DNA from 4 places in the Serratia nevei genome. Region 1 is predicted to be linked to each of the others. Evidence: predicted binding sites of a transcription regulator. Region 1 holds the regulator's gene; each other region holds the start of a gene.
What was found. The regulator CRP, encoded in region 1, controls carbon source genes, mostly activating them, when cyclic AMP is high. The targets are predictions, from matches to a motif close to ATGTGANNNNNNTCACAT.
Positions count from the first base shown of each region.

Region 2: cdd (cytidine deaminase) is a predicted target of CRP. The motif match lies at 5,694-5,711, and genes of this name have one in related genera.
Region 3: glpT (glycerol-3-phosphate transporter) is a predicted target of CRP. The motif match lies at 4,017-4,034, and genes of this name have one in related genera.
Region 4: V8N38_RS12035 (YjcB family protein) is a predicted target of CRP. The motif match lies at 2,428-2,445, and genes of this name have one in related genera.

Region 1 is NZ_CP149940.1:4,960,649-4,968,148, forward strand. It holds gene tauA (taurine ABC transporter substrate-binding protein) at 1-22, opposite strand, end outside; gene V8N38_RS23745 (PhzF family phenazine biosynthesis protein) at 137-919, opposite strand; gene V8N38_RS23750 (LysE family translocator) at 930-1,532, opposite strand; gene V8N38_RS23755 (hydrolase) at 1,652-2,632, shown strand; gene V8N38_RS23760 (YheU family protein) at 2,629-2,862, shown strand; gene V8N38_RS23765 (phosphoribulokinase) at 3,014-3,883, shown strand; gene V8N38_RS23770 (OsmC family protein) at 3,922-4,329, opposite strand; gene crp (cAMP-activated global transcriptional regulator CRP) at 4,712-5,344, shown strand; gene V8N38_RS23780 (YccS/YhfK family putative transporter) at 5,395-7,473, shown strand.
Region 2 is NZ_CP149940.1:1,600,869-1,608,368, reverse strand. It holds gene metG (methionine--tRNA ligase) at 1-1,761, shown strand, start outside; gene V8N38_RS07650 (sugar ABC transporter substrate-binding protein) at 1,983-3,050, shown strand; gene V8N38_RS07645 (MFS transporter) at 3,182-4,393, shown strand; gene V8N38_RS07640 (CidA/LrgA family protein) at 4,532-4,939, shown strand; gene V8N38_RS07635 (CidB/LrgB family autolysis modulator) at 4,936-5,631, shown strand; gene cdd (cytidine deaminase) at 5,769-6,653, shown strand; gene V8N38_RS07625 (NAD-dependent malic enzyme) at 6,875-7,500, shown strand, end outside.
Region 3 is NZ_CP149940.1:166,485-173,984, reverse strand. It holds gene glpC (anaerobic glycerol-3-phosphate dehydrogenase subunit GlpC) at 1-994, opposite strand, end outside; gene glpB (glycerol-3-phosphate dehydrogenase subunit GlpB) at 991-2,259, opposite strand; gene glpA (anaerobic glycerol-3-phosphate dehydrogenase subunit A) at 2,249-3,898, opposite strand; gene glpT (glycerol-3-phosphate transporter) at 4,263-5,615, shown strand; gene glpQ (glycerophosphodiester phosphodiesterase) at 5,699-6,778, shown strand; gene yigL (sugar/pyridoxal phosphate phosphatase YigL) at 6,995-7,500, opposite strand, start outside.
Region 4 is NZ_CP149940.1:2,481,675-2,489,174, reverse strand. It holds gene V8N38_RS12045 (penicillin-binding transpeptidase domain-containing protein) at 1-194, opposite strand, end outside; gene mrdA (penicillin-binding protein 2) at 302-2,227, opposite strand; gene V8N38_RS12035 (YjcB family protein) at 2,522-2,803, shown strand; gene V8N38_RS12030 (MarR family winged helix-turn-helix transcriptional regulator) at 2,841-3,290, opposite strand; gene V8N38_RS12025 (multidrug efflux MFS transporter) at 3,542-4,741, shown strand; gene V8N38_RS12020 (ester cyclase) at 4,913-5,404, opposite strand; gene V8N38_RS12015 (MoaF-related domain-containing protein) at 5,414-5,866, opposite strand; gene V8N38_RS12010 (glyoxalase) at 6,177-6,611, opposite strand; gene V8N38_RS12005 (helix-turn-helix domain-containing protein) at 6,629-7,498, opposite strand.

The DNA of each region.
Region 1 (7,500 bases):
AGGAAAAGAGTTTGCCCGCCATGTTCCGCTCCGTTGATAAAAATCTGTTCAGTTGCTGACAGTTTTATCTGAGCGATGACGGGCTATAAAAGAATAAAAAAGTCTTCTTTATTACCGTGAGTAATATAAACGCGGGTTACAGCGCGATACTTCCGCGCAGGAACACATGAGCATAGCCGCCGAGCAGCGTGCGATCCCCGTGCAGTTCGCAGAACAGTTCGCCGCCGCGTGCCGAGATCTGCTGCGCATGCAGCCGATGGCGGCCGAGACGCGCCGTCCAGTAAGGCATCAGCGTGCAGTGCGCGGAGCCGGTAACCGGATCTTCACCGCCGTCGAGCGTGAAATAACGCGACACGAAGTCCACGGTGTCACCCGGCGCGGTAACGATTACCGCACGCCCGGCCAGCGCGATCAGCGCCGGGATGTCCGGCCGCAGCGCGCGTACCTGCGCCTCGTTTTCCAGCACCACCATCAGCGCTTTCGCCTGCCACACCTCCTGCGGCTGCACGCCCAGCAGCGCCGCGAGGCCCGCCGGTTCAGCCACCTTCTGCGGCGGCCGCGCAGGGAAATCGAGCACCAGCCGTTCCCCGTCCTGCGCATCGCGCTTGACGAACAGCTCGCCGCCGGCCGAACGGAAGCGGATATCCTGCAGCGCCGGATTGATCGCGCTGAACATCACATGCGCCGCTGCCAGGGTGCCGTGGCCGCAAAGATCGACCTCGCGTTCCGGGGTAAACCAGCGGATAGCAGTCATGTCGCCGTCATCCCAGACAAAGCTGGTTTCCGGCAGGCCGATCTCGTTGGCGAGCGCCTGCAGCCGCTCAGCCGGCAGCGGCTGCGTCAGCAGGCAAACCCCGGCCGGGTTGCCGCGCAGCCCTTTGCCGGTAAAGGCAACCACGTGATAATAATTTTCCGCCATCGTTCGCTCCTTAATGCCAGATCAGTAACACACAGGCTGCGGTCAACAACCCCATGGAACCGTTGAAGATAACCCAGGCCTTTTTGCTGCGCAGCAGGCGGCCGATCACGGTGCCGAACGCCAGCCAGATAATGCCGGCGACAATGTTGACCACCAAAATGCCCAGCGCGATCGCCGCAATGGATCCGTTGTACTTATCGCCCGCCAGGCTGAAGCTGGCCACCGCCCCCAGCGCCATCAGCCAGGCTTTCGGGTTGAGGAACTGCAGCAGCCAGCCCTGATACAGCCGCACCGGCTGCGGCGGCGCCACGTCGGTTTCCAGTTTTTCATAGGCGGCGGTGGCGACTTTCCACGCCAGCCACAGCAGGTACAGACTGCCGAGGATTTTCAGGATCAGGTGCAGCGACGGGTAGACCAGGATCAGGCTGCCGACACCGAAGGCCACCAGCAGCAAAATGCTTTGCATGCCGAGCATGATACCGACCATCAGCCACAGCGATCGCATAAAGCCGAAGTTAGCGCCAGAGGTGGTCAACAGCAGGTTATTGGGGCCAGGCGTGATGGCGGCGACCCACAGGAAGCCCAGCATCGAAAGGAATAAACTCGGTTCCATGGCACGGGTGCTCCTCACCCAAGGCGCTTTTTTGCAGTATCATTGTTAGTTCTTGGTATTGAAGCTAACAGTGCGCTAGGGATCTCACAATAGCCGCCCACAACATTTTTACTCAGCCTATGCCTAACACTTTTCGCCCTCTGACCGGGGCCAGTAACCCGCACCTGCAAACGCTGTTGCCGCGGTTGGTGCGCCGCCGCGTGTTATTGAAACCGCATTGGCAACGGCTGGAATTGCCCGACGGCGATTTCGTCGATCTCGCCTGGAGCGAAGATCCGGCGCAGGCGCGCGACAAACCGCGCGCGGTGCTGTTCCACGGCCTGGAAGGCAGCTTCTACAGCCCCTACGCACATGGCCTGCTCAACGCCTGGCGTGAGCGTGGCTGGCTCGGCGTGGTGATGCACTTTCGCGGCTGCAGCGGCGTGCCCAACCGCAAGCAGCGCATCTACCACTCCGGTGAAACCGAAGATGCACGCTTCTTCCTGCGCTGGCTGCGCGACCGCTACGGCGAGGTGCCAACCGCGGCGGTAGGCGTTTCGCTCGGCGGCAACATGCTGGCCTGCTATCTGGCGCAGCAAGGCGCCGACAGCCTGCTGCAGGCGGCGGTGGTGGTCTCGGCGCCGCTGATGCTGGAGCCCTGTGCCTACCGCATGGAGCAAGGCTTCTCCCGCGTTTATCAGCGCTACCTGCTGGGGCAGCTGAAACAAAACGCCACCCGCAAGCTGTTGCACTACCCGGACACTCTGCCGCTCAAGCTGTCACAGCTGAACGGGTTGCGACGCATTCGCGAATTCGACGACGCCATTACCTCGCGCATTCACGGCTTTAGCGACGCTATCGACTACTATCGCCGCTGCAGCGCCCTGCCACTGTTGCCAGCTATTCAGACGCCGCTGCTGATCATCCATGCGAAGGACGATCCCTTCATGACCCATGAGGTGATCCCCGACGTCGCCGGCCTGCCGCGCAATATCGAATATCAACTGACCGAGTACGGCGGCCACGTCGGCTTCGTCGGCGGCACGCTGAAAAAACCGCACATGTGGCTGGAACATCGCATTCCGGCCTGGCTTTCCCCTTATCTGGACATCCCGACGTGATCATTCCCTGGCAAGAACTGGCAACCGACACCCTGAACAGCCTGATCGAATCCTTTGTACTGCGCGAAGGCACCGATTACGGCGAACACGAACGCTCGCTGGAACAGAAGGTGGAGGACGTGCGCCGCCAGCTGAAAAACGGCGAAGTGGTGCTGGTGTGGTCGGAACTGCACGAGAGCGTCAACATCATGCCGCGCGGCCAGTTCCGCGCCGGGCAGGAAGAAATTTAGTGGCGCTCGGTTCTATGACTGACGGAAAAAATCAGGTAACAATGGGGCATTGCAAACCAGCGCGCGCCATTTTTTCCTGAGATAGAGAGCGTCAACAAGAGCCACAATAATCCCCTGACGCCGGCGCATTCAACACGGAGTGACAACCATCATGTCTGCCAAACATCCCGTTATCGCGGTGACCGGTTCCAGCGGCGCCGGCACCACCACCACCAGCGTGGCGTTCCGTAAGATCTTCCAACAGCTCAACATCCGCGCCGCCGAGCTGGAGGGCGACAGCTTCCATCGCTACACCCGGCCGGAAATGGACGCGGCGATCCGCAAGGCGCGCGATCTGGGCAGACACATCAGCTATTTCGGCCCCGAGGCCAACGACTTCGGCCTGCTGCAGCAGAGCTTTATCGACTACGGCAAGAACGGCACCGGGCGCTCGCGCAAGTATCTGCACACCTACGACGAAGCGGTGCCCTACAATCAGGTGCCGGGTACCTTCACCCCGTGGGAACCGCTGCCGGCGCCGACTGACGTGCTGTTCTACGAGGGGCTGCACGGCGGCGTGGTCACCGAGCACCATGACGTGGCCAACCACGTCGATCTGCTGGTCGGCGTGGTGCCGATCGTCAACCTGGAGTGGATTCAGAAACTGATCCGCGATACCGGCGAGCGCGGCCACTCTCGCGAAGCGGTGATGGATTCGGTGGTGCGTTCGATGGAAGATTACATCAACTACATCACGCCGCAGTTCTCGCGCACCCACATCAACTTCCAGCGTGTGCCGACGGTGGACACCTCCAACCCGTTCGCCGCCAAGGCGATTCCCTCACTGGACGAAAGCTTCGTGGTGATCCACTTCCGCGGGCTGGATCAGATAGATTTCCCCTATTTGCTGGCGATGCTGCAGGGCTCTTTTATCTCACACATCAATACGTTAGTGGTTCCGGGCGGCAAGATGGGGCTGGCGATGGAGCTGATCATGGCGCCGCTGGTGCAGCGGTTGCTGGAAGGCAAGAAGATCGAATAAATGCGTTGAGCGCGGCGCCGGGCCGCGCTCCGTTTCGATTACGCCGGTTGGCGGATCTCGAAGCTGTGGGTCACCGTGGCAGCCTTGTTGAGCATCAGCGCCACCGAGCAGTACTTCTCCGCCGACAGGTTCACCGCACGCTCGACGATCTTGTTGGTCAGGTCCTGGCCGGTAACGATGAAGTGCAGGTTGATATGGGTGAACAACCGCGGGGCTTCTTCGCGGCGCTCGGAGGTCAGCTTCACCTCGCAGTCGCGCACGTCGTTGCGCCCTTTTTGCAGGATGGACACCACGTCGATCGCGCTGCAGCCGCCCACCGACATCAGCACCATCTCCATCGGGCTGGGCGCTTTATCACCGGCGTTGCCGTCCATCAGCACCTGGTGGCCGGAGGCCGATTCCCCCAAAAACGTTAACCCTTCCACCCATTTAACTCTTGCCTGCATTCTGGTCACTCCGGTTGATTTCTTAAAATCAGAGTACGCTTTCGCATAGAAACAGGCAACGTAACCTGATGCTAATCATGCTGAAGCGAGACAACACGAGACACCCGCCTTACTCTGTGCTACAAACAGAGCCGCAATAAATCTTTCCGGGACACTGAATTTCAGGGAAACGCCCAGAGAAAGGCTCCTTTACCGGTATGTTAACAGAATGTAGCTTGCAGCGCTTACGGCAAGTTAATATGCTAGAGCGACAGCGTATTTTTATGACACGCCTCAAAACTTGCCGGTAGCCCTCGCTCATGACTGCGGCTACAGGCGGGTTTTACAGGGAACTCTGACCCCTGTGACACAAGGCAGCGATAACAACAGAGGATAACAGCGAATGGTTCTCGGCAAACCGCAAACAGACCCTACTCTCGAATGGTTCCTGTCTCATTGCCATATCCACAAATATCCATCGAAGAGTACGCTGATTCACCAAGGTGAAAAGGCCGAAACGCTTTACTACATCGTGAAAGGCTCCGTCGCGGTGCTGATCAAGGATGAAGAAGGTAAAGAGATGATCCTGTCCTACCTCAACCAGGGGGATTTCATCGGCGAGCTCGGATTGTTCGAAGAAGGCCAGGAGCGCAGCGCCTGGGTTCGCGCGAAAACCGCCTGTGAAGTGGCCGAAATTTCCTACAAGAAATTCCGCCAGCTGATCCAGGTGAACCCGGACATCCTGATGCGTCTGTCCGCCCAAATGGCGAGCCGCCTGCAGGTCACCTCCGAAAAAGTGGGCAACCTCGCCTTCCTGGACGTTACCGGCCGCATCGCGCAAACCCTGCTGAATCTGGCGAAGCAACCCGACGCCATGACTCACCCGGACGGCATGCAGATCAAGATCACCCGTCAGGAGATCGGCCAGATCGTCGGCTGCTCCCGTGAAACCGTTGGCCGTATTCTGAAAATGCTGGAAGATCAAAACCTGATTTCCGCCCACGGCAAAACCATTGTCGTCTACGGCACCCGTTAATCCCTGAAAAAACGGCGCAGTCTGCGCCGTTTTTTTGTCTGCTCTCTGCCATGTGGCGCCGCCTGATCTACCACCCGGAAATCAACTACGCACTGCGACAAACGCTGGTGTTGTGCCTGCCGGTACTGTTCGGCCTGCTGATAGGCCAGCTGCAGCTCGGCCTGATGTTCTCCCTCGTGCCCGCCTGCTGCAATATCGCCGGGCTGGATACGCCGCATAAGCGCTTCTTTAAACGGCTGATCGTCGGCGGTTCGCTGTTCGCCTTCAGCAGCGTGCTGCTGCAACAGGCCCTGCTGTGGCACGTGCCGCTGCCGGCGCTGATGCTGGGCCTGGCGCTGCTGCTCGGCGTCACCGGGGAAATCAGCCCGCTGCACGCCCGGCTGTTGCCGGCGGCGCTGGTGGCCGCCATCTTCGCCCTCAGCACGGCCGGCACGGTACCCATCTGGCAGGCGCCGCTGCTGTACGCGATCGGCACCGCCTGGTACGGCTTATTCACCTGGTTCTGGTTCAAGCTGTGGAAAGAGCAGCCGATGCGCGAGACGCTGAGCCAGCTCTACCTGGAACTGGCGGACTATTTCGAAGCCAAATACTCACTGCTGACCCAGCACACCGATCCGCAGACCGCGCTGCCGCCGCTGCTGGTGCGCCAGCAAAAGGTGATGGATCTGATCAGCCTGTTGTACCAACAGCTTAATTTCCTGCCGCACGCCAACAACCTCGAGCAAAAGCGCCTGCAGCGCGCCTTTCAGGTGGCGATGGACCTGCAGGAGCACATCACCGTCAGCCTGCATCTGCCGGAAGAGGTGCAAAAACTGGTGGAGCAGAGCCAGGCCGAAGCGATCATTCGCCGCAATGCTCAGGTGATCGCCGGCCGACTGCGCGTGGTGGCGCACGATATTCTCTATCATCAACATTCGAAGCGCTTCTCCATGACCCACGAGCTGGCGGCGCTGGAAAAAATGGCGGCGCAGCATCCCGATAATCCGGTCGGCCAGTTTTGTTATTACCACTTCAGCCGCATCGCCCGCCTGCTGCGCACCCAGCATCCACTGTACCGCCGCGACCTGATGCCCGGCCAGCACCGCCTGCCGTTTTGGCCGGCGCTGGTCAGCTATCTGTCGTTCAAATCCACCGCCCTGCGCAACGCCGCGCGGCTGGGCGTAGCGCTGGCGGTCGGCAGCAGCCTGGGTGCGGTATTCAACCTGCCGAAGCCTTACTGGATCCTGCTCACCATCATGCTGGTGAGCCAAAACGGGTATAACGCCACCCGGGTGCGTATTCAGCACCGTGCGCTGGGCACGATTGCCGGGCTATTGCTGGCGGCCGGGCTGCTGCAGCTGCAGTTGCCGGAGGGAGAAACGCTGAGCATCATGCTGGTGATCACCCTACTGGCCTACCTGGTTTCGCGCAAGAACTACGGGCTGTCGGTGATTGGCTTTACGGTCACGGCGGTTTACACCCTGCAGCTGCTGGCGCTGAACGGCTCGCATTTTCTGGTACCGCGCCTGATCGATACGCTGATCGGCTGCGTGCTGGCGTTCGGCGGCACCATTTGGCTGTGGCCGCAGTGGCAAAGCGGGCTGCTGCGCAAGAATGCCCATCAGGCGCTGGAGAACGATCAAGCCGCGCTGCGGCTGATGCTGAAGCAACCGGAACCGGACGCCACCGCGTTGGCCTATACCCGCATGCAGGTCAACCAGGCACACAACGCGCTGTTCACCTCGCTCAATCAGGCGATGCAAGAGCCGGGGTTCGCGTCAAACTATCTGGCGGACATGCGGCTGTGGGTCACTCACAGCCAGTTCATCGTCGAACACCTGAACGCCATGACCATTCTGGCACGCGAGCACTACATGCTGACGCCGAAACTGGCGGAAGAGTATCTGCAGACCTGTGAAATCGCGCTGCAAAGCTGCCAGCAGCGGTTGGAATACGACGGCCCGAGCAGCGGCAACAGCGGCATCATGCAGCCGCCGGATCTGCATCCGGACATGCCCGTTACCGAGATGGAGCGCCATCTGCGGCGCATTTTGTCGCACCTGAGCGTGATGCACACCATTTCGTCGCTGGCCTGGCGCCAGCGCCCGCACCACGGCATCTGGCTCAAGCGCAAACTGCGCGATCAATAAGGGCGCGGCATGCCGCGCCCCGTTATA
Region 2 (7,500 bases), 2.0 Mb from region 1:
ATCAGCTATGACAACTACCATTCGACCCATAGCGATGAAAACCGCGAGCTGTCCACCCTGATTTACAGCCGCCTGAAAGAAAACGGTTTTATCAAGAACCGTACCATTTCTCAGCTGTACGATCCGGAGAAAGGCATGTTCCTGCCGGACCGTTTCGTGAAGGGCACCTGCCCGAAATGCAAATCGCCGGATCAATACGGCGATAACTGCGAAGTGTGCGGCGCCACCTACAGCCCGACGGAACTGATCGATCCGAAGTCCGTGGTTTCCGGCGCGACGCCGGTGATGCGCGACTCCGAGCACTTCTTCTTCGACCTGCCGGCCTTCAGCGAAATGCTGCAGGCGTGGACGCGCTCCGGCGCGCTGCAAGAGCAAGTGGCGAACAAGATGCAGGAGTGGTTCGAATCCGGCCTGCAGCAGTGGGACATCTCCCGCGATGCGCCTTACTTCGGCTTCGAGATCCCGGATGCGCCGGGCAAATACTTCTACGTCTGGCTGGACGCGCCGATCGGCTACATGGGCTCCTTCAAGAACCTGTGCGACAAGCGCGGCGATCTGGACTTCGACGAGTTCTGGCGCAAAGATTCCACCACCGAGCTGTATCACTTTATCGGCAAGGACATCGTCTACTTCCACAGCCTGTTCTGGCCGGCGATGCTGGAAGGCAGCAACTTCCGCAAACCGACCAACCTGTTCGTGCACGGCTACGTGACGGTGAACGGCGCCAAAATGTCCAAATCGCGCGGCACCTTCATCAAGGCCGGCACCTACCTGCAGCATCTGGACGCCGACTGCCTGCGCTATTACTACGCCGCCAAGCTCTCTTCACGCATTGATGATATCGATCTCAATCTGGAAGACTTCGTGCAGCGCGTAAACGCCGACATCGTCAACAAGGTGGTGAACCTGGCGTCACGTAACGCCGGCTTTATCAACAAACGCTTCGGCGGCAAGCTGGCCGACAGCCTGGCCGATCCGGCGCTGTACCAGACCTTCGTCGACGCGGCGCAGAGCATCGCCGAAGCTTACGCCGGCCGCGAGTTCAGCCGCGCGATCCGCGAAATCATGGCGCTGGCCGATCTGGCCAACCGCTACGTGGATGAGCAGGCACCTTGGGTGGTGGCGAAGGAAGAAGGCCGCGACGCCGATCTGCAGGCCATCTGCTCGATGGGCATCAACCTGTTCCGCGTGCTGATGACTTACCTGAAGCCGGTGCTGCCTTCGCTGACCGAACGCGCCGAAGCGTTCCTCAACGCCGAGCTGAGCTGGGACGCAATCCCGCTGCCGCTGCTGGGCCACCAGGTGAACGCATTCAAAGCGCTGTTCAACCGCATCGATCTGGACAAGGTCAGCGAAATGGTCAACGCCTCGAAAGAAGACATGGCCGCCGCCAAGCCGGTGACCGGTCCATTGGCCGATGATCCTATTCAGGAAACCATCACCTTCGACGACTTCGCCAAGGTGGACATGCGCATCGCCCTGATCAAGAGCGCCGACTTTGTCGAAGGCTCCGACAAACTGCTGAAGCTGCAGTTGGATCTGGGCGGCGAATCGCGCCAGATCTTCTCCGGCATTCGCTCCGCTTACCCGGATCCGAAAGCGCTGGAAGGCCGCCTGACCATCATGGTCGCCAACCTGGCACCGCGCAAAATGCGCTTCGGCGTTTCGGAAGGCATGGTGATGGCGGCGGGCCCCGGCGGGAAAGAGATCTTCCTGCTGAGCCCGGACAGCGGCGCGCAGCCTGGCATGCAGGTCAAGTAACCGCGCCGGCGCGTTACATCAAGGGTCGAGCTTGCTCGGCCCTTTTTAATGCCTCAAACCCAACGTTATAAACAGTAAGAAAAAGTCATAACCGCTCTGATTCCCTCGCCCGCCGCATCTCGCTATGATGCTCCGCAACAACAAATAGACGTCCAGACAGAAAGACTGCTATAACAGACCTTCACCGGGACCGTTTACCCGCTTTTTTGGAGCCTATAATAATGAAAAATCTCAAGACTTCGCTGCTCGCCCTCAGCCTGCTGGCCGCCCTGCCGCTGCAGGCGGCGGAAAACGCCGCCGTGCCGGCCGCCATCGCTCAGCATCAGGGGCCGGTGCGCATCGCGGTGATCCGCAACCTCGGATCCGACGACAACACCACGCAATTTTTGGCGGGCACCATTCAGGAAGGACGCAAGCTGGGCTTCAAGGTGGACACCTTCCTCAGCAACGGCGACGACGCGCGTTTCCAGGACTTCGTCAACCAGGCTATCAGCCAGAAATATGACGGCATCATCCTCTCGCAGGGGCGAGCCCCCTATTCCACCGATCTGGTCAAACGCATCGCGGCGGCCGGCATCGCCGTCGCGGCTTTCGATACCGACGTCAGCGGCAGCGTTCCCGGCGTCACCGTCTCGCAGCAGGACGACGCTTCGCTGGCCAACGCCTCCTTCGGCCAGCTGGTGAAGGATTTCAACGGCCAGGCCAACATCATCAAACTCTGGGTGGCCGGCTTCCCACCGATGGAACGTCGCCAGGCCGCCTATCAGCATCTGCTGAAACAGCATCCGGGCATTCATGAGCTGGAATCGATCGGTGCGGTCTCCTCCGACGTACAGGGCGATACCGCCAACAAGGTGGGCGCGGTGTTGGCGAAATACCCGAAAGGCAAGATCGACGCCATCTGGGGCACCTGGGACGCCTTCACCCAGGGCGCTTACAAGGCATTGAAAGAGAACGGCCGCACCGAGATCAAGCTGTACAGCATCGATATCTCCAACCAGGACTTGCAACTGATGCGCGAAGCCGGCAGCCCGTGGCAGGTCAGCGTGGCGGTGGATCCGAAACTTATCGGCGCAGTCAACCTGCGCCTGGTAGCCAACAAGATCGCCGGGGAAAGCACGCCGGACAGCTATCAGTTCAAAGCGACGGTCATTCCGCAAGCGCTGTTGCTGGCGCAGCCGGGGCCGGTCAACGTCGCCGGGCTGGCGAAGATCATCCCCGGCTGGGGCAGCAGCAGCGACTTCGTGCAGCCGTGGTTCGCCACGCTGCAGGCCGAACACGGTAAATAATGCTGTTTTTGACGAGGCTGCCGACGCAGCCTCTGTTTTTAAACTAATTTTCGGCTTTCCCCTTCCGTCCTCGCCAAAATACGCTATGTTATCTGCATTGCCCAATAACTGTATGCATACACAGGCTTCGAATGAAGGGATTCCCCTCGCTGATTAACATGCTGCTGGCCAGTTCGCTGGTGTTGACCATCGGCCGCGGCGTGACGCTGCCGTTCATTACCATCTATCTCACCGAGCATTTCCATCTGCTGCCGAAGAGCGTGGGCGTGATCCTGGGCGTCAGCCTGACCCTCGGCATCCTTGCCAGCCTGTACGGCGGCTATCTGGTGGACAAATTCAGCAAGAACCGCCTGATCCTGCTGTCGATTTTATTGTTTGCGCTGAGCTTCTTCGCCCTTCCCTGGATCCCGCGCCCCGGCGGCGTGATCGTGGTGCTGGCGATCCTGCATACCTGTTATTCTGTGCTGAGCATCACCATTAAGGCCTGTTTCGCCGACTGGCTGCCGGTCGAGCAGCGCATCAAGGCTTTCTCAATCAACTACACATTGGTCAACGTCGGCTGGGCGATCGGTTCTGCGCTCGGCGTTCTGGTGGCCGGGCTTAGCCCGCTGCTGCCGTTTTACCTGTCGGGCGGGTTGGCGCTGGCGACGGTGGCGACGCTAAGCCTGCGCTTGCGCGGTCGGGAACAGCGCGCAACGCCAGCCGCCGCCCCCGCGGCGCTCCCCAACTTCCGCCAGACGGTGACTATCCTGCGCAGCGATCGGCGGCTGATCTACTTCACTCTCGGCAGTACCCTGGGTGCCGTCGTGTTCGGTCAGTTCACCGGCTATCTGTCGCAATACCTGATCACCGTCTCCAGCGCCGAGTTCGCCTACAAAATCATCGGGCTGGTGATGATCGTCAACGCCAGCATCGTCATCGCCCTGCAATACCTGCTCAGCCGCGGCATGCGTCAGGAAAACATGCTGCGCTGGCTGGCGCTGGGCACGCTGTTTTTCATCGTCGGGCTGCTCGGTTTTATGGTGGCCGGCCAGGCGGTCTGGCTGTGGCTGGCGGCGATGGCGGTGTTTACCCTCGGCGAAATCATCGTTATCCCGGTGGAATACATGTTCATCGACTTTATCGCGCCGCCGCACCTGAAAGGCAGCTACTATGGGGTACAAAATCTCAGCGCGCTGGGCGGCGCCATCAACCCGGTGCTGTGCGGGGTACTGCTCAGCTATGCCGCGCCGCCGCTGATGTTCGTGATGCTGATCGTCGCCGCGCTGCTCAGCCTGCTGTTTTTCTTCCTCGGCCACCGGCTGGCGGAACACGCGGCGGCAACCGCCGAAGATACGCGCTAAACCCACGCGTACCAGCGATTGCGGGCTGTCAACCCGCCGATCGAGCATGGCATCCATAGCGAGAATTCATGGTGCGATCTGTGGCATGGCTCACAGTTTAATTGTATGATGAATGCATCAGTTAAACGGGAAAAGACAATGGCCAACGTGCTCACACTGTGCTGGAAATACCTGAGAGCCCTGCTCCTCATCTACCTTTGTCTGTTCGTCGGCAATGCGCTGGCGGCGCTGCTGCCGTTCGCCATTCCCGGCAGCATCCTCGGCATGCTGCTGCTGTTCGCCCTGCTCTCTACCCAGATCCTGCCGGCCAAATGGGTTAAACCCGGCTGCCATTTGCTGATCCGCTACATGGTGCTGCTGTTCGTGCCGATCGGCGTCGGGGTGATGAAATACTACGACCAGATCGTCGCGCATCTGGGCCCGCTGGTTATCTCTTGCCTCATCAGCACGCTGATGGTGCTGGTGGTGGTCGGCTATACCTCACACTATTTTCACCGCGAGCGCCGCATCGCCGGTAAGCCCGATGACACGGAGGGCAACCCATGATCCATGAAATCTGGTGGTCGCTGCCGCTGACGCTGGCGGTCTATTTCGCCGCGCGCTGGCTGGCGCGCAAGCTGAACATGCCGCTGCTCAACCCGCTGCTGGTTTCCATGGCGGTGATCATCCCGCTGCTGCTGCTCACCGGCATCCCCTATGAGCGCTACTTTCAGGGCAGCAAAATCCTCAACGATCTGCTGCAGCCGGCGGTCGTCGCGCTGGCCTTCCCGCTGTATGAACAGCTGCACCAGATCCGCGCGCGCTGGAAGTCGATTATCGCGGTGTGCTTCATCGGCAGCCTGACCGCCATGATCAGCGGTGGCGCCATCGCCCTGTGGCTGGGTGCCACGCCGGAAATCGCCGCCTCTATCCTGCCGAAATCGGTCACTACGCCGATCGCCATGGCCGTCGCGGACTCGCTCGGCGGCATTCCGGCGATCAGCGCGGTCTGCGTCATTTTCGTCGGTATCCTTGGCGCCGTGTTCGGCCATACGCTGTTCAACCTGTTGAAAATCACCACCCACTCGGCGCGCGGTCTGGCGATGGGTACCGCATCCCACGCGCTGGGCACCGCACGCTGCGCGGAGATGGACTACCAGGAAGGCGCTTTCGGCTCGCTGGCGCTGGTGATCTGCGGCATCATCACCTCCCTGCTGGCACCGTTCCTGTTCCCGGTGCTGCTGCACCTGTTCGGTTGAACAGGGTGAAACTTGCGATACATCTCGCATTTATGTATCTCATTGCATTAATTTCATCAATTAAGAGACATTAATCACACTTTAATGTCTCTGGCCTGCCTAGAATGTTATCCCGTTAACCTGTAGAGAGACTTTCTATGCATCCGCGTTTTCACACCGCGTTCAGCGCACTGCCCGCGACACTGCAATCCGCCCTGCGGCCCTATCTGGACGCGCCTGACTTTCCGGCGATGTTCACGGCCGAGCAAGCGGCGGCGATCCGCACAGGCTGCGGGTTGGACGATGACGCGCTGGCATTCGCGCTGCTGCCGCTGGCGGCGGCCTGCTCGTTAACCCCGATATCGCACTTCCACGTCGGCGCCATCGCGCGCGGGCAAAGTGGCAACCTCTATTTCGGCGCCAATATGGAATTCAGCGGCGCACCGCTGCAGCAAACCGTGCATGCAGAACAATGTGCGGTTACCCATGCCTGGCTGCGCGGCGAGCCTGCGCTGGCCTCGGTCACCGTCAACTACACGCCGTGCGGCCACTGCCGTCAGTTTATGAATGAACTGAACAGCGGCGGCGAGCTGCAGATCCGTCTGCCGGGCCGCGCGCCGGCCACGCTGGCGGACTATCTGCCGGACGCCTTCGGCCCGAAAGATCTGGATATCGCTTCGCTGCTGATGGACAAGGTCGATCACGGCCATCGGTTGGCGCTGGACGATGCGCTGACGCAGGCGGCGCTGGCTGCGGCCAATCAGAGCCACGCACCGTACAGCAACGCCCACAGCGGCGTGGCGCTGGAAACGCAGGACGGTAACCTCTACGCCGGCCGCTATGCAGAAAACGCCGCCTTCAACCCGAGCCTGCCGCCGCTGCAGGCCGCGCTGATCCTGCTGAACCTCTCCGGCGGCGATTGCCTGAACATCCGCCGCGCCGTGCTGGTCGAACCGCAAGAGGCGATCCTCAGCCAGTGGGACGCCACCCGTGCCACGCTGGCGGCACTGGGCTGCCAAAACGTCAGCCGCGCCGCGTTCTAAGCGCACCACGGCGGAGCCATCCGGTTCCGCCGCTAACAGCCCCGCCCGCCAAATACAATGCCCCAACGCCGCCAGAGAGACTTTCTTTAGTTAAAAAATCATTTGATTGTCGATAATTACGCCAACCTGGTTCATCATCTGGCAACAAATGCTGTACATCTTCTCTTTATCTCTTAGGATCGTCGGCAATAAAGTTATCTGATACGTGAAGAGTAAAACTGATGGAACTAGAATACGAAAGCAAACGCCCGCTCTACATCCCTTACGCCGGCCCGATTCTGCTGGAATTTCCGCTGCTGAACAAAGGCAGCGCTTTCACCGAGGAAGAACGTAGCCACTTCAACCTGCACGGCCTGCTGCCGGAAGCGGTGGAAACCATCGAAGAACAGGTGGAACGCGCCTACCGTCAGTACCAGGATTTCAAGAACGACAACGACAAGCACATCTACCTGCGCAACATCCAGGACACCAACGAAACCCTGTTCTACCGCCTGCTGGACTCGCACCTGAGCGAGATGATGCCGATTATCTACACCCCGACCGTCGGCGAGGCCTGCGAACACTTCTCCGATATCTATCGCCGCGCGCGCGGGCTGTTCATCTCCTACCCGAACCGCGATCGCATCGATGACATGCTGCAAAACGCCACCAAGCAGAACGTCAAGGTGATCGTGGTCACCGACGGCGAGCGTATCCTTGGCCTGGGCGACCAGGGCATCGGCGGCATGGGCATCCCCATCGGCAAGCTGTCGCTGTACACCGCCTGCGGCGGCATCAGCCCGGCCTACACGCTGCCGGTGGTGCTGGACGTCGGCACCAACAACCCGCAGCGCCTCAACGATCCGCT
Region 3 (7,500 bases), 550 kb from region 1:
ACTGCGAATCCAGCACCACCAGCTCCAGCCCCGGTATCTGCCGCAGCAGCTCCAGGGTGTAGGCGGTCCAGCCCATCTTCTCCATATGGCAAGGCGTGTGATATGCCACCCGCAGCGGCGTGTGCTTCAACGGCAGGCTACGCCCCTGATTGATCAGGCGATAGAGATAGCGCGTCGCCAGCTCCACCCGATCGCGCACCGGGGTGGTGTCCACGTCCAGCAGATGAGGGTATTCGTCGCGCAGGGTGAAGGTGCAGCTCGATGAGGTTGCCACCACCGGGATACCGCGTTCCAACACCGTTTCATGCAGCGATTCGGCGTTGACCCTGGCCTGCTTTTTGGCCTGCTCGATAAACCCGTTGGCGATCAGCGGCACGCCGCAGCATTTCTCGCGTTTCAGCAGCTGCACGCCGATATCCAGCGCGTTGAACACCCGGATCAAATCCTTGCCCAGCTGCGGATGGTTATAGTTGACGAAGCAGCCGTGGAAAAACGCCACCTGCTCGGCGTAACGCTGCTGAGCCTGCGCCTGTTGCCGGTACCAGCGGCGGAAAGTGCCGAACGAGTATTTCGGCAGTTCACGGCGGTGATCGATCTTCAGCGCCTTGTCCAACAGCTTGCGCACCGGTTTCAGCCCGGTAGCGGCGTTGACGATCGGCGCGAACGGCGTCGACAGCGAGCCCATGATGTCGGTGTGGCTGAGGATGGCGTCGCGCAGCGTCGGCTTGCTCTGGGCGAAGTCGGCGCGGGCGCGCTGAATGATGTCGCCGATTTTGACGTCGGACGGGCAGGCCACTTCACAGCGCTTGCAGTTGGTGCAGTATTTCAGCGCTTCGTCGTACAGCGCCGGATCTTTCAACCGCAGCCGCTCGCCGTCCGGCCCCGCCTGTTTTGGCCCCGGATAGAGCGGGTTCACTTTGGCGACCGGGCAGTAGGTGGTGCAGACGGTGCATTTGATGCAGCTTTCAAAGCTGTGGTCCTGATGCAGGCTCATGCGTTTTCCTCCGCGGCGATCTGCTGCGCGACGTGCAGCGCACCGATCAATGACACGCCGGCGCCGCAGCCCTGCTGCAGCGGATCGTAGCCGCCGGCGACCGCGCCGATGGCATACAGATTGTCGAACGGCATTCCCTGTTTCATCGCCCGCAGCCTGCCGTCGGTGCGCACGCCAAACTGCAGATAAGGCTGCGGTGCAAACAGCTCGCGCCGGCTCCAGTCGGCGCGATCGGCGCGGCTGTGCACGTCCAGCCCGAAGATCGGCTCGCGTACCCCGTCGAAATCCGCCACCAGCCCATTGCTGAAGAAGCTGCCGCTGGCCAGCACCACCTGCTGCGCCCGCAGCGGAATATCGCCGTGGTTGCGGGTATATAGGCCGGTGACGCGGCCGGCTTCGCACTCGGCGCGCAGCACGCTGTCGCCAGGCATGAAAACGCCGCCCAGCTGTTGAAAACGCCGCCGCAGCGCCTGATGCAAACGCATGCCGGGCACCGAAGGCGGCAGCGTCGGCAGCAGCCGGATAGGTTTGCCGACCGCATCCTGCAGCACCGCCAGCGACGCGTCGTCCTCCAGGCCCAGACAGGCTGGCAGGAAGAGCGCGTCGGCCTCGCCCGCCAGCCGCCGCAGCTCCTCGGCCATCGGCGGCAGGCTTTCCATCAAATCCAGTACCCGGGCGATGTTCACCGCGCGGAACTCGCTGGGGTTATTGCGCAATCTGTCCAGCGCCGGCATGTGCAGATAGGCCACGTCCGTCTGCACACCGAGCTCCCGGCTCAGAGAGTCGGCGGCCATCTGCGGCTGGAAGTCGAGGAACCCCTCGATGCCGATCACCGCGATGCGCCGCCACGGCAGTTGGCCGGTCAGCGGCAGCGTCGGGATCGCCTGCGGGCTGAGCCAGGTGGCGCGGCGCGTGCCCAGCGGCGTAATGCGCAGATGGTTATTGGTACCCTCGCCCTGCAGGTTCAACCCGCAGCGCGCCAGCAGCCGCTGTGCGGCGGCGGACAGCGCCGCCACCCGACCGGGCCCGATCAGGGCATACGGATGCTGCGGCGCCTGCTGCGCCAGCTGCGGTAACGCCGCCAGCGGCATCTCGACCGGCGTGCCGTCCGGCAATCTCGCCAGCAGATCGAGCGAGCCGGAGGAGAAGTAGAGCGCGCTCTGGCCGGAACTGACCACCGCGCAGCGCTTGCCCTGTTCGGCCACGGCAATGGCGCAGCTCAGGCCGGCCAGGCCACCGCCAATCACCACTACGTCAAATCGCATCATCCGCCTCCTGCTCCTTGTCGGCCTGGGCCTCAAGCCCGCATAACCCCTGGTAAACCCAGCTGGTAAATTCACTCTCACGCAGCGCATCGCCCCAGGCGATCGGCCGTACGCCTTTCCACCGTTCGTTGAGGAACTGCGACAGCTGTGCGATGGACTGCTGCGGCGTGCTGACCTTGAAGCGCGTCAGCAGCCCGGCGGCGCGGCAGGCGCAGAGTTCCCCCTGGCAGGTGCCCATGCCGACGCGGGTGCGGCGGCGCAGATCCACCAGGTTATTGACGGTCAGCGAATTGACCGCATAGCGCACTTCCCCGGCGGTCACCGCCTCGCATTCGCACACCAGGCTGGTGTCGAGCCGATCGGCCGCCGGCACCTGGCTGGCGCGATCGCCGTGGCGGTAAATTGCCGAGCCGCGAATGCTGGCGGGCAGAGAAACCACGCTGCGCACCGTTTCCTCCGCCGACTGGCGGGAGCCGGGCAACGCGTCCTGCGCGGTGGTACACGGGCGGTTTACGCCAAGCTTTTCGCACACCTTATCGGTGGCCCACTCCGCCATCAGGCGGTAGGTCATCAGCTTGCCGCCGGTGATGGTGATAAACCCTTCCAGCCCGTCGCGAGCGGCGTGATCGAGCAGCACGATGCCGCGGCTGACGTTGCGCCCGCTGGGATCGTCGTCGCTGGCCACCAGCGGCCGCACCCCGGCATAGGCGCGCAGAATGCGGGTCTGCGCCAGGGTGGGCGCCAGCAGCGCTCCCTCGCGGATCAGAATGTCCACCTCCTGCGGGGTCACCAGCATGTTGTCAATTTGGTCGTAATCGATATGGGTCGAGGTAGTGCCGATCAGCGAGATGGTGTCGCCCGGCACCAGGATGTCGGCATCCGCCGGTTTGCGACAGCGGTTGATCACCATGTTGTTGATACGGTGGCCGAGGATCAGCAGCGCCCCTTTGGCCGGGAACATGCGGATGCGCAAGTCGGCGTATTCGGCGATCTGCTGGCCCCAGATGCCGGCGGCGTTGACCACCACCGGCGCATGCAGCTCATAACGCCGCTGATTCTGATGGTCGTAAACGCGCACGCCCGTCACCCGGTCGCCGCTGCGCAGCAGCCCCACCACCTGGTGGTAGGTCAGGATCTGCGCGCCGTGTTCACGCGCGTCCAGCATGTTGGCGGCGGTCAGCCGGAAGGGATCGACGGTGCCGTCCGGCACCCGCACCGCGCCGATCAGCGCCGGGTTGGCCGCCGGCTCCAGGCGCAGCGCCAGCTGCGGGTCGATCGCTTCGGCGTCGATGTCGGCCTGGCGACAGGCGGCGATAAACTGTTGCTGATAGTCCAGCGAGTCCTGCGGCAGGGTGATGAACAGCCCATCGGTGCGCTCGATGCAGTGGTGGGCAATGCGTTTCAGGATGCGGTTCTCTTCGATGCACTCGCGCGCCGACTCGCCGTCGGTCACCGCATAGCGCGCGCCGCTGTGCAGTAAACCGTGGTTGCGGCCGGTGGCGCCGGTGGCGATGTCGTGGCGCTCCAGCAAGATGCAGCGCAAGCCGCGCCGCGCACAGTCGCGGGCGATGCCTGCACCGGTGGCGCCGCCGCCGATGATGATCACATCCGTTTCGCCGCCGTCAAAATAGCTGCTCATGTCGCTCCCTCAGGATCGGTAGTTATGAGCCTATTGAGCCACGGTTATTAGGGTCTTTGTTTGATAAGGAACAATAACGAACATGAAACGAAATAAAAATGTCCACAAAAAACCATCAATGTGATCATAATCACGATTTTTGGACGTTTTTCTATTTCATAACGTTAACGAATCGCTCAAAATCCGCCGTGGTTTCATGAAAGTGTAACAATTGCGCCATTCGTCACAGCGACACCAGGCGTATTTGATGACAATGGCGCTCGTTATGGAACACAAAAACACCACATTCGATATCCGCTCAATCATCAAATGAACGTAAAAGGTCATATTGATGTGATAACAGATAAAGCCATCGGAGGCGCTCATGTTGAGTATTTTTAAGCCGGCCGCACACACCGCCCGTGTGCCGAGCGATAAGGTAGACCCGCTCTACCGTAAGCTGCGCTGGCAAATTTTCCTGGGGATCTTCTTCGGTTACGCCGCTTACTATCTGGTGCGTAAGAACTTCACCCTGGCCATGCCTTACCTGATCGAACAAGGCTTCAGCCGCGGTGACCTCGGCTTCGCGCTGTCGGGCATCTCCATCGCCTACGGCTTCTCCAAATTCATCATGGGTTCGGTCTCCGACCGTTCCAACCCGCGGGTGTTCCTGCCTGCCGGCCTGATCCTGGCGGCGGCGGTGATGTTGTTCATGGGCTTCGTGCCGTGGGCCACCTCCAGCATCGCCATCATGTTCGTCCTGCTGTTCCTGTGCGGCTGGTTCCAGGGCATGGGTTGGCCGCCGTGCGGCCGCACCATGGTGCACTGGTGGTCGCAGAAAGAACGCGGTGGCATCGTTTCCATCTGGAACTGCGCCCACAACGTGGGTGGCGGCCTGCCGCCGCTGCTGTTCCTGCTGGGTATGGCCTGGTTCAACGACTGGCACGCGGCGCTGTACATGCCGGCCTTCGGTGCCATCCTGGTGGCCCTGATCGCCTTCGCCCTGATGCGCGACACCCCGCAATCCTGCGGCCTGCCGCCGATTGAAGAGTACAAAAACGACTATCCGGACGACTACAGCGAAAAAGACGAAGAAGAGCTGACCGCCAAGCAGATCTTCATGCAGTACATCCTGCCGAACAAGCTGCTGTGGTACATCGCGGTCGCCAACGTGTTCGTCTATCTGCTGCGTTACGGCATTCTGGACTGGTCGCCGACCTACCTGAAAGAAGTGAAACACTTCGCGCTGGACAAGTCGTCCTGGGCCTACTTCCTGTATGAATACGCCGGTATCCCGGGCACCCTGCTGTGCGGCTGGATGTCGGACAAAGTGTTCAAAGGCAACCGCGGCGCCACTGGCGTGTTCTTCATGACGCTGGTGACCATTGCCACCGTGGTGTTCTGGATGAACCCGGCCGGTAACCCGACCGTGGACATGATCTGTATGCTGGTCATCGGCTTCCTGATCTACGGCCCGGTGATGCTGATCGGCCTGCACGCACTGGAGCTGGCGCCGAAGAAAGCCGCCGGCACCGCCGCGGGCTTCACCGGCCTGTTCGGCTACCTGGGCGGCTCGGTTGCAGCCAGCGCCATCGTCGGTTACACCGTGGACTTCTTCGGTTGGGACGGCGGCTTCATGGTGATGATCGGCGGCGGCGTGCTGGCGGTTATCCTGCTGCTGCTGACCATGCTGAACGAAAAGAAACACCACGCGGAAATCGCCGCCAAGCGCGGTTAAGCGTCACACGACTTTTGCATGATTTAAAGGCCGCCCTGCGGCCTTTTTACTACCCTGCCCCCAACAACACGGAGAAAAACGGAATGCGGACTCAAGTCAAAGCCCTGCTGACAGGGATCATTCTCGCCACCTCGATGGTCAGCGCCGCACAGGCAGCGGACAAAGTGGTGATCGCCCACCGCGGCGCCAGCGGCTACCTGCCGGAACATACCCTGCCGGCGAAAGCGATGGCCTACGCCCAGGGCGCCGATTACCTCGAACAAGATCTGGTGATGACCAAGGACAACGAGCTGGTGGTGCTGCACGACCATTACCTCGATCGCGTCACCGACGTCGCCGAACGCTTCCCGGACCGCGCGCGCAAAGACGGCCGCTACTACGCCATCGACTTTACGCTGGCGGAGATCAAATCGCTGAAGTTCACCGAAGGCTTTGAAATCGAAAACGGCAAGAAGGTACAGGGTTATCCTGGCCGCTTCCCGATGGGCAAATCCGACTTCCGCGTACACACCTTCCAGGAAGAGATCGAGTTCGTGCAGGGTCTGAACCATTCGACCGGCAAAAACATCGGCATCTACCCTGAAATCAAGGCGCCGTGGTTCCACAAACAGGAAGGCAAAGACATCTCCAGCAAAGTGCTGGCGGTACTCAAGCAGTACGGTTACACCGGCAAGAACGATAACGTCTACCTGCAGTGCTTCGACGCCAACGAGCTCAAACGCATCAAGAACGAGCTGGAGCCGAAGCTGGGCATGGATCTGAAGCTGGTGCAGCTGATCGCCTATAACGACTGGCAGGAAACCTACGAGCAGAAAGCCGACGGCAAGTGGGTAGAATACGACTACGACTGGATGTTCAAGCCGGGCGCGATGAAGAAAATCGCTCAGTATGCCGACGGCATCGGGCCGGACTACCACATGCTGGTGGTCGCGGATCAATCCAAGCCGGGCCACATCGTGCTGACCGACATGGTGAAAGAAGCGCATGCCAGCAAGCTGGCGGTGCACCCGTTCACCATCCGCGCCGATGCGCTGCCGAAGTACGTGACCGACGTGAACCAGCTGTATGACGTGATTTACAACCAGGCCGGCGTCGACGGTGTGTTCACCGACTTCCCGGACAAGGGCGTGCAGTTCCTGCAGAAGCAGGGCCAGCACAAGTAATGCCAAGGGCGCCGCAAGGCGCCCTTGAATTGCTGACAAAGGAGGAAAAAACGTGGTTTTTCCTCCTTTGTGGATATCAGTCGAAAATCAATAAATTGATTTTCCTTGTTTTTTAGATATTGCCCACTGTCAGCTCGGCAACGTCATCCGGTTTATCATTGACTTTAAGGGCGCCGCAAGGCGCCCTTGTTATTTCAGAGAAACGGCCGGGTGATTTCAGAGGAACATCTTGCGCAGGTAGTGCGGCACCGCGTTATCGACGTTGGAGCCGATCACTTCCAGCTCCGGCAGCATATCCTTCAGGCGCTGATGCGCATCGCGCATGATGCAGCCCTTACCGGCCATCGACAGCATCTCCAGATCGTTCATGCCGTCGCCGAAGGCGATGCACTCTTGCAGCGTATAGCCGATGATCTTGGCCACTTCTTCCAGCGCATGCCCTTTCGACACGCCACCCGCCATCACTTCCAGGCAGGTCGGGAACGAGAAGCTGACGTTGACCCGATCGCCCCAGCGCGCGTTGATGGCATCTTCCACCTGCAGCAGCCGCTCGTGATCTTCGCAGGTGAAGTAGACCTTACAGACGCCGTCGGTTTCCAGCAGGCCCGGCTCGAACAGCTGATATTTGAACACCGACTCCTGGAAGAACTCTTCCTGCTCCGGGCTTTCGCGGTTGATGAACCAGTCATCGTTGCGGTAGACGTTAGTGGTGATCTCCGGAT
Region 4 (7,500 bases), 2.5 Mb from region 1:
GCGCGGTTGGTCGGCACCACCTGGGTGCGGATAGAGCGCTGGTCAGCTTGATCCGCCAACTGCTGGTGCTCCAGCAGCTGCAGATAGCCGACCCTGAACGCCAACAGAAAAAAACAGACCAGCATGCCGGCGCAAATCCAGCCGAAACGAACTGTGGAATAGGTTTTACCGCTTTTTTTGGTCGATGGCGCCACTGTTGTGTTAACCCTGCGTTTTTATTCGGTTTATGGTGTTATTTCAGTCTACCTTGCCGGAAATGGTCAGGAGATTGCAGTTTGTAAGAAAGTAAAAACAAACCGCATCACCGCTGCACATCCGCACTGTCGTTTAACTGCGGTTTACTTTGCGCCGGATCGCCGGGCTGCGGCGCGCTGGCCGGGTCAAAAATATGGTCGAGGATCGCGCGGGCGGTCGGCCCCGCCACCACGCCGTCGCCGCCGCCGTTTTCCAGGATCAGCGCCATCGCCACCCGGGGGTTTTTGTAAGGCGCGAACAGTGTATAGAAGATGTGATCGCGCAGCCGCACCGGGATCATTTTGGCGTTGTAAGTCTGGTTTTGCTTCAGGCTGAACACCTGCGAGGTGCCGGATTTGGCGGCGATCTGGTATGGCGCGGTGTGGAACAGCTTGTAACCGGTGCCGTTCGGCAAGTTGGCCATGCCGTACATGCCGTTGCGTACGATGCCCCAGTAAGGCGAGTGGGGATCGCCGATCTGCGCCGCTTGCGCCGGCGGCTGGTAGCGCGTCACCCGGTTGCCCTGCTGCAACGAATACAGCAGGTGCGGCGTTTTCACCTGGCCGTTGTTGATCAGCGTGGTCAGCGCTTTTACCATCTGGATCGGCGTCGCCACCCAATACCCCTGGCCGATGCCCACCGAAACCGTATCCCCCTGATACCAGCCCTTTTTGTGCACCTTCAGCTTCCAGTCGCGGCTCGGCAGCACGCCGCGGTACTCTTCGTTCAGATCGATGCCGGTGGACTGGCCGTAGCCGAACTGGCTCAGCCAGTGGTGGATACGGTCGATACCCATCTCATACGCCACCTGATAAAAGAAGGTGTCGGCGGATTCCTCGATCGCTTTGGTGACGTTGAGCATGCCGTGGCCGGTTTTCAGCCAGTCGCGGTAGCGGCGTTCGGTGCCGGGCAGCGTCCAGGTCGGCGCGCCGAAAAAGGTGGTGGTGGGTGTGATCACCCCGGCGAACAGCGCCGAAACGGCCATGTAGGGCTTCACCGTCGACGCCGGCGGGTACAAGCCCTGAGTGACGCGATTGATCAGCGGCAAATCCGGGTTGGTCAGCAAGGTCTTATAGGCCTGATAGCCGATGCCTTTGACGAAAGGATTGGGATCGTAGCTGGGGCTGGAGACCATCGCCAGGATGCCGCCGTCCCGTGGATCTTCCACCACCACCGCGGCGCGCTGCCCTTTCAGCACCGATTCGATGTACTGCTGCAGCGGTAAATCCAGCGTCAGGTAGATGTTCTTGCCGGCCTTCGGCGGCTGCTCCTTCAGCAGGCGGATCACCCGCCCGTGGTTATCCACCTCCACCTCCTGATAGCCGGTGGTGCCGTGCAGTTCGGACTCGTAATAGGCCTCGATGCCCTGTTTGCCAATGTTGCGGTCGGCGGCATAGTTCTCGCTCAGCCCGGCCTTGTCCAGGCGTTTGAGATCGTTGTCGTTGATCTTCGACACATAGCCCAGCACGTGCGCCAGCTGGGCGCCGTAAGGATATTCACGCTGTTGATAGGTATCGATCGTCACCCCGTCGAAACGGTATTGATTGACGGCAAAGCGCGCCACCTCGGTGTCGCTCAGCCCGGCTTTGAGCGTCACCGGTTTGTAGCGGCTGTTGTGGTGCATGTCGTCGCGAAACGCGCTGATGTCCTCCGGCGTCAAGTCGACGATCGGCGTCAGCGTCTGCAGCAGCGCCGCCATGTCGCTGATTTTGCTGGGCGTGACCTCGATACGATACAGTGTCACGTTTCGCACCAGCGGAATGCCGTTGCGATCGAAGATCAGCCCGCGGCTGGGGGCGATCGGCAGCATCTTGATGTCGTTCTGGTTGGAACGCGTCTGGTAAAAGCCGTGCTGGCGGATTTGCAACCGGTAGAGATTGACGATCAGCACGCCGAAACAGACCACCACCAGTGCCAGCGCTACGCCGGCCCGGCGGATAAACAGCCTCTCTTCCGCAGAGTGGTCGCGAATTTTTTCTTTTAACAGGGCCATGCGGTGCCGATACCTTTTGCGTCACATTTCCCCGCAAAATCAGGGAACTGAAAAGCCGGCAAGCATAGCGTTATCGGGCGCACCGCCCCATGAAAAGGTTGCTAATGAAATGGCATAACTGTTTCAGCATATTGGAATGTTACCGTCGGCGTTTTTTTCACCGCGCTTCCCATTGAGCCGCCGTTCGCCCCAATGCTACAATGTGATCTTAATCACACTATTCCCGATATTCCCCCGCATTTCCCTGTCGGCGCCCTGCCGGATGCGGCTTTTTGTTACATAGGATCGAGTTCGATGAGTACCATTGCCACCGGTTTAGTCATGATGCGCTGGGAGTTGCTGAGCGCCGTGATGATGTTCTTCGCCAGCCAGTTAAACGTCGTTTGCCGTAAGACCAGCCGTAACGGCATGGCGTTCATGTTCAGCAGCCTGGGCCTGTTTACCGCCTGCTGGTTCGTGATGGGCCTGATGGGCATCCACCTTACCCTGGAAGCCTTCACCCAATTCTGGTCTTCGGCCTGGGATCGCTACGTGGACGTGGTCAGCACCATGCCGGTCGATTGGCCGATGCCGTAATCTCGCCGCAGGGGCGGCGCACCGGCCGCCCCGCCGATTATTCCGTTTCCGTTGACGGCGCCGCCGCCAGCCGCGCCATCAAGGCCCCTGCCTCAATCAACAGCGCCTGCTCCCGCTCCGTTAAACAGCTCTCCATCGCCGCCAGCAGCCACGCCTCGCGCCGGCTGCGGCTTTGCTGCAGCAGGCCCAGCCCGGCGGGCGTCAGGCACACCCGCACCCGGCGTTTGTCTTCGGCGTCCGGCGTGCGCACCAGCAAGCCATCGGCCTCCAGCTCACGCAAGGCGGCCGCCAGGTTAGAGGAACGCATGCGCTCCGATTCCGCCAGCAGCGACGGCGTCGCCTCGCCGCCGTGGCGATCGATAGCCCCCAACAGCATCAGCTGGGCCCAGGATTTTTCGTCGCTGCGCGATTCGCGCCGTAAACGGCGCACCAGCGACATTAACTGCGTGCGCAGCAGCGTCACGTCTTCAGGATGATCTTTCTTCATTGGCATCAATCTAGCGTTCAGTTTATCCCTGCTTTCACACCGCCGGATCGCGCGGTGCCCTTCCTGGCTACCGCGCCGCTCTGGCTTAACCTAGTTACCTATGATAATATAGCTATTAATATATAGCAAAAAAGACACTGCATCGGCAGGGTTACGTTTGCTCACGCATTTGCCCCTCGCCGATTAATTTGCAGTGTTATTATTATTTTGCTTAATAAATCCCTCCTTATTCAACGTGGTACGGTAAGCCGATGGAAGCGTGGAAAGTCAATCTGATCTCGGTCTGGCTCGGGTGTTTCTTCACCGGGCTGGCGATGAGCCAAATCCTCCCTTTTCTGCCGCTGTACGTCGAACAGCTCGGCGTCAGCGATCACCAATCCCTCAGCCTGTGGTCCGGGCTGGTGTTCAGCGGCACCTTTTTGGTCTCGGCGGTAGTCTCACCGCTGTGGGGCAGCCTGGCCGACCGCAAAGGCCGCAAGCTGATGCTGCTGCGCGCTTCGCTGGGCATGGCGATCGTCATCGCGCTGCAGGGGCTGGCCACCAACGTCTGGCAGCTGTTCGCGCTGCGCGCCCTGATGGGGCTGACGTCCGGCTATATTCCCAACGCCATGGCGCTGGTCGCCTCGCAGGCGCCGCGCGATAAAAGCGGCTGGGCGCTGGGCACGCTCTCTACCGGGCAGATCTCCGGCGTGATCGCCGGGCCGCTCTTGGGCGGGCTGATGGCCGATCATCTGGGGCTGCGGGTGGTATTTTTCGTCACCGCCGGGCTGATGTTCGTCAGCTTCCTGGTGACGCTGTTCCTGATTAAAGAGCGGCGCATCACGGTGAAAAAAGCGGATCAGCTGAGCGGCAAGGCGGTATTCCGTTCGCTGCCCTATCCGACGCTGATCGTCACGCTGTTCGTTTGTACCCTGATGATCCAGCTGGCCAACTCGTCCATCAGCCCGATCCTGACGCTGTTCATCCGCGAGCTGTCCGGCGACGTCAGCAATATTGCCTTTGTCAGCGGCATGATCGCCGCCGTGCCCGGCATTGCGGCGCTGATCTCGGCACCGCGCCTCGGGCGCCTCGGCGATCGCATCGGCACCGCTCGCATCCTGATCGCCGCGCTGCTGTTCACCACCGGGCTGTTCGCCGTGATGGCCTGGGTCAATACGCCGCTGCAGCTGGGCCTTCTGCGCTTCCTGCTCGGCTTCGCCGACGGCGCGCTGATGCCGGCGGTGCAGGCGCTGCTGCTGAGGTATTCCTCCGATCAGGTGACCGGGCGCATCTTCGGCTATAACCAATCCTTTATGTACCTGGGCAACGTGGTTGGCCCGCTGCTGGGTTCGGGCATTTCGGCGATGATGGGGTTCCGCTGGGTGTTCGCGGTGACGGCGGTGTTGGTGCTTTGCAATGCGCTGCAGCTGCGCCATCAGTTCAAAAAAGTGGAGAGTCAACGCGCGGGATAACGGGAAATGCGGGGAAACGCCTCAAGCAGTGGTGGGACAATGACGCCCATCAACCGTGCCACCACTGCCAAAGGCGGCCGTAGCCTACTCGACGCGGCGGTCATTTAATATTTATGTAAGTAAATAAAGTGTTGCGGGCGTGTTGAGGGCCGCCGCAGCGGCCCTTGCGGATCAGAACATGGTATTGTCGTTGGCCGATTTTTCCGGCACATCCTGATTGACGTCCCAATGCTCGGTGATTTTCCCCTGATCGTTCACCCGATAAATATCCACGCTGGCGGTGCCGCGATCCTGCGGGTTATTTTGGTATTTGACGTGAACATAGACCAGATCGCCGTTGACCGCACTGCGGTATATTTTGGCGCTGTACTGCGGATTGTCCTTAAAGGTCTGGCTGAAAAAATCCAGGAACGGCTTGATGCCGTCGCCGACGAACGGGTTATGCTGCTTGTAGTTTTCCACAATCAGCCTCTGCGCCACGCCGATGTCGTGGCGGTTGAAGAAGCCCGCGTACAGATCTTCCACCACCTTCAGCTTCTGCTGGGCATGATGATAACCGCCTTTGCCGGTCGATTTGTAAGACGCCGCCTGATCCGTTGACAGCGCCGGGTAACTCGCCAGCAAGCCGCCGACGATCGCACAGGTGATCAATGCCTTTTTCATAACTGCTCCTTATTTTCCTGAGTGACCTACGATTTTCAGCTGCCCTTTCAGATGGGTGAAGCTGCCGTCCTTGGCGGCGATGTTGGTGTACACCTCGCCGCGCTCAAAGTCCTCGATATGCGTCACGTTGTCGCCGGACTGAGGTTCGTGCCAATAGACCATATAGACCTTCGGCCGAATCTCCACCGCAGTGTATTGCACGGTATCGGTGATGCCCTGCGACGCCTCGCCGATGCCGGTGAAGGTCATGGTCTTGTCATCGGTAAAATCCAGCTTGAAGGCGAAATCGCCGAAGGTCACCTGCACCACTTTACCGACCGCAATGAACTGCCCGTGTTTTTCCGTCATCGTTGCCGCCTTACTGTTAGTCAGGGAGGGTTGCGCCGCCGTAGCGGCGGGCAATGCCAGGGGGAAAGTCAGGGCTATCGCCAGCGCGATGCCCGTTCGCTTCACTGTTTTCATCGTTCCTTCTCCTTTCCGTGGTTGAAAACGAGAATCATTATTATTTCTTAAGGGTTGGCGGAAATATAAGAATAATCTCTATTCCCATCAGGCACCTGGCGGCAAAAAAAGACGGGGGAAAATCGCCGTAAAATGGCATGGCAATAGCGCGTTCTGGCCATTGGTTTTTACGCAATGAACGGAATTTCTGCTTACAGGAAGGGAAACCACTCGGGGATTTGATGGGTCTATAGCGCAGACCGCTTTAAGCTAATGCGTATTTGTTCTTAAGCCGCTCACCGCCGGCAGGCGGCGGCGAACGGCGTGGCGTTTACCGCAGCCAGGGCGTATAGGTGACGCCGACCAGCAACCCTTCCGGGCTGAGCAAACGGGTAACGCTCTGCCCCCACGGCTCTTCGCGGTTGGCGACCAACAGCCGATAACCGCGATCGACCAGCCCCTGGGTGGCGGCCGCCATGTCGGCCACGTCGAACTCGATCCACGCCTGCGGCACCGCGAGATCCGCCGGCCAGCGATCGTCGCCAAAGCAGGACTGCGCCGCCTGCGCCAGCGGCCACAGGGCGAAATGCTTCACCCCGTCCAGCGCGCCCTGCTCCGACAGCAGATAGGTTTCGTTGCCCGGCATCGGCTTGAGCGGCAGCCCCAGCGCCTCGACATAAAACGCCTTGCTCTCGTCGTTCTCACGCGTGATGGGCCCGAATCCGGCGGCAAACAACACGCCCAGCCCGGCAAACTGTTGATCCATGCTGCACTCCCTTTCGGTTAGCGCCCCAGCCGCACCTGCAGCGGAGCAAATCCATAGGCCGCCTTGAAGCGGTTGCTGAAATGGCTGGCGGAATTGAAGCCGCACGCCAGCGCGATCTCGGTGATCGGCTGTTGGCTGTGCCGCAGCAGCCGTTCCGCGCGTTGCAGCCGTGCGCGCATCACAAACTGGTGCGGCGCCAGCCCGGTGGCGTGCTTGAACATGCGGGCGAAATGGTATTCGCTCAACCCGGCCTGCGCCGCCAGATCCGCCAACAGCAAAGGCCGTTCAAGGTGGTTTTCGATATATTCCCGCACCCGCCTGGCCACCGCAGGCGCCAGGCCGCCGCGCGCCGGCGGCAGCTTCCACTGCAGCTGGCTGTAACGCTGGATCAGATGCGACATCAGCAGGTTAGACGCGCTGCTGAGCGCCAGCAGGTTGGCGCTGTCCCGCCAGTCGCAGTTGAGCAAAAACTGGCGATACAGCAGCGTGATCTGCGGATCTTCGCCGAAGCTGCGCGGCTCTACGTTGATCGCCGCCGGGCTGCGATCCCAGGTCTGCTCCGCCAGCTGCCGCAGATGCCCGTCGGTGCAATACAGATGCACGAACGACAGATCGCTGCGCACATCCCAGGTGGAGGCGTATTGGCGCGGCATGATGCAGAACCGATCCGGCCCGCCGCCGTTGCGCCAGCCGCCCGGCACCTGCTGATAGCACTCATAGCCGTCGGCGACGTACAGGCTCAGGGTATGGTGGTCGGCGCTTTCCTGCGTGACGCGATCGTTGCAGTTGGACCAGGCGGCCAGCTCCACGCCGGTGCCCAGCAGCACGCTGCCGTGCAGCCGCGCCTTGTGCTCACGCAGTGTTTCAAACGCCTGATAGTTGGACATCG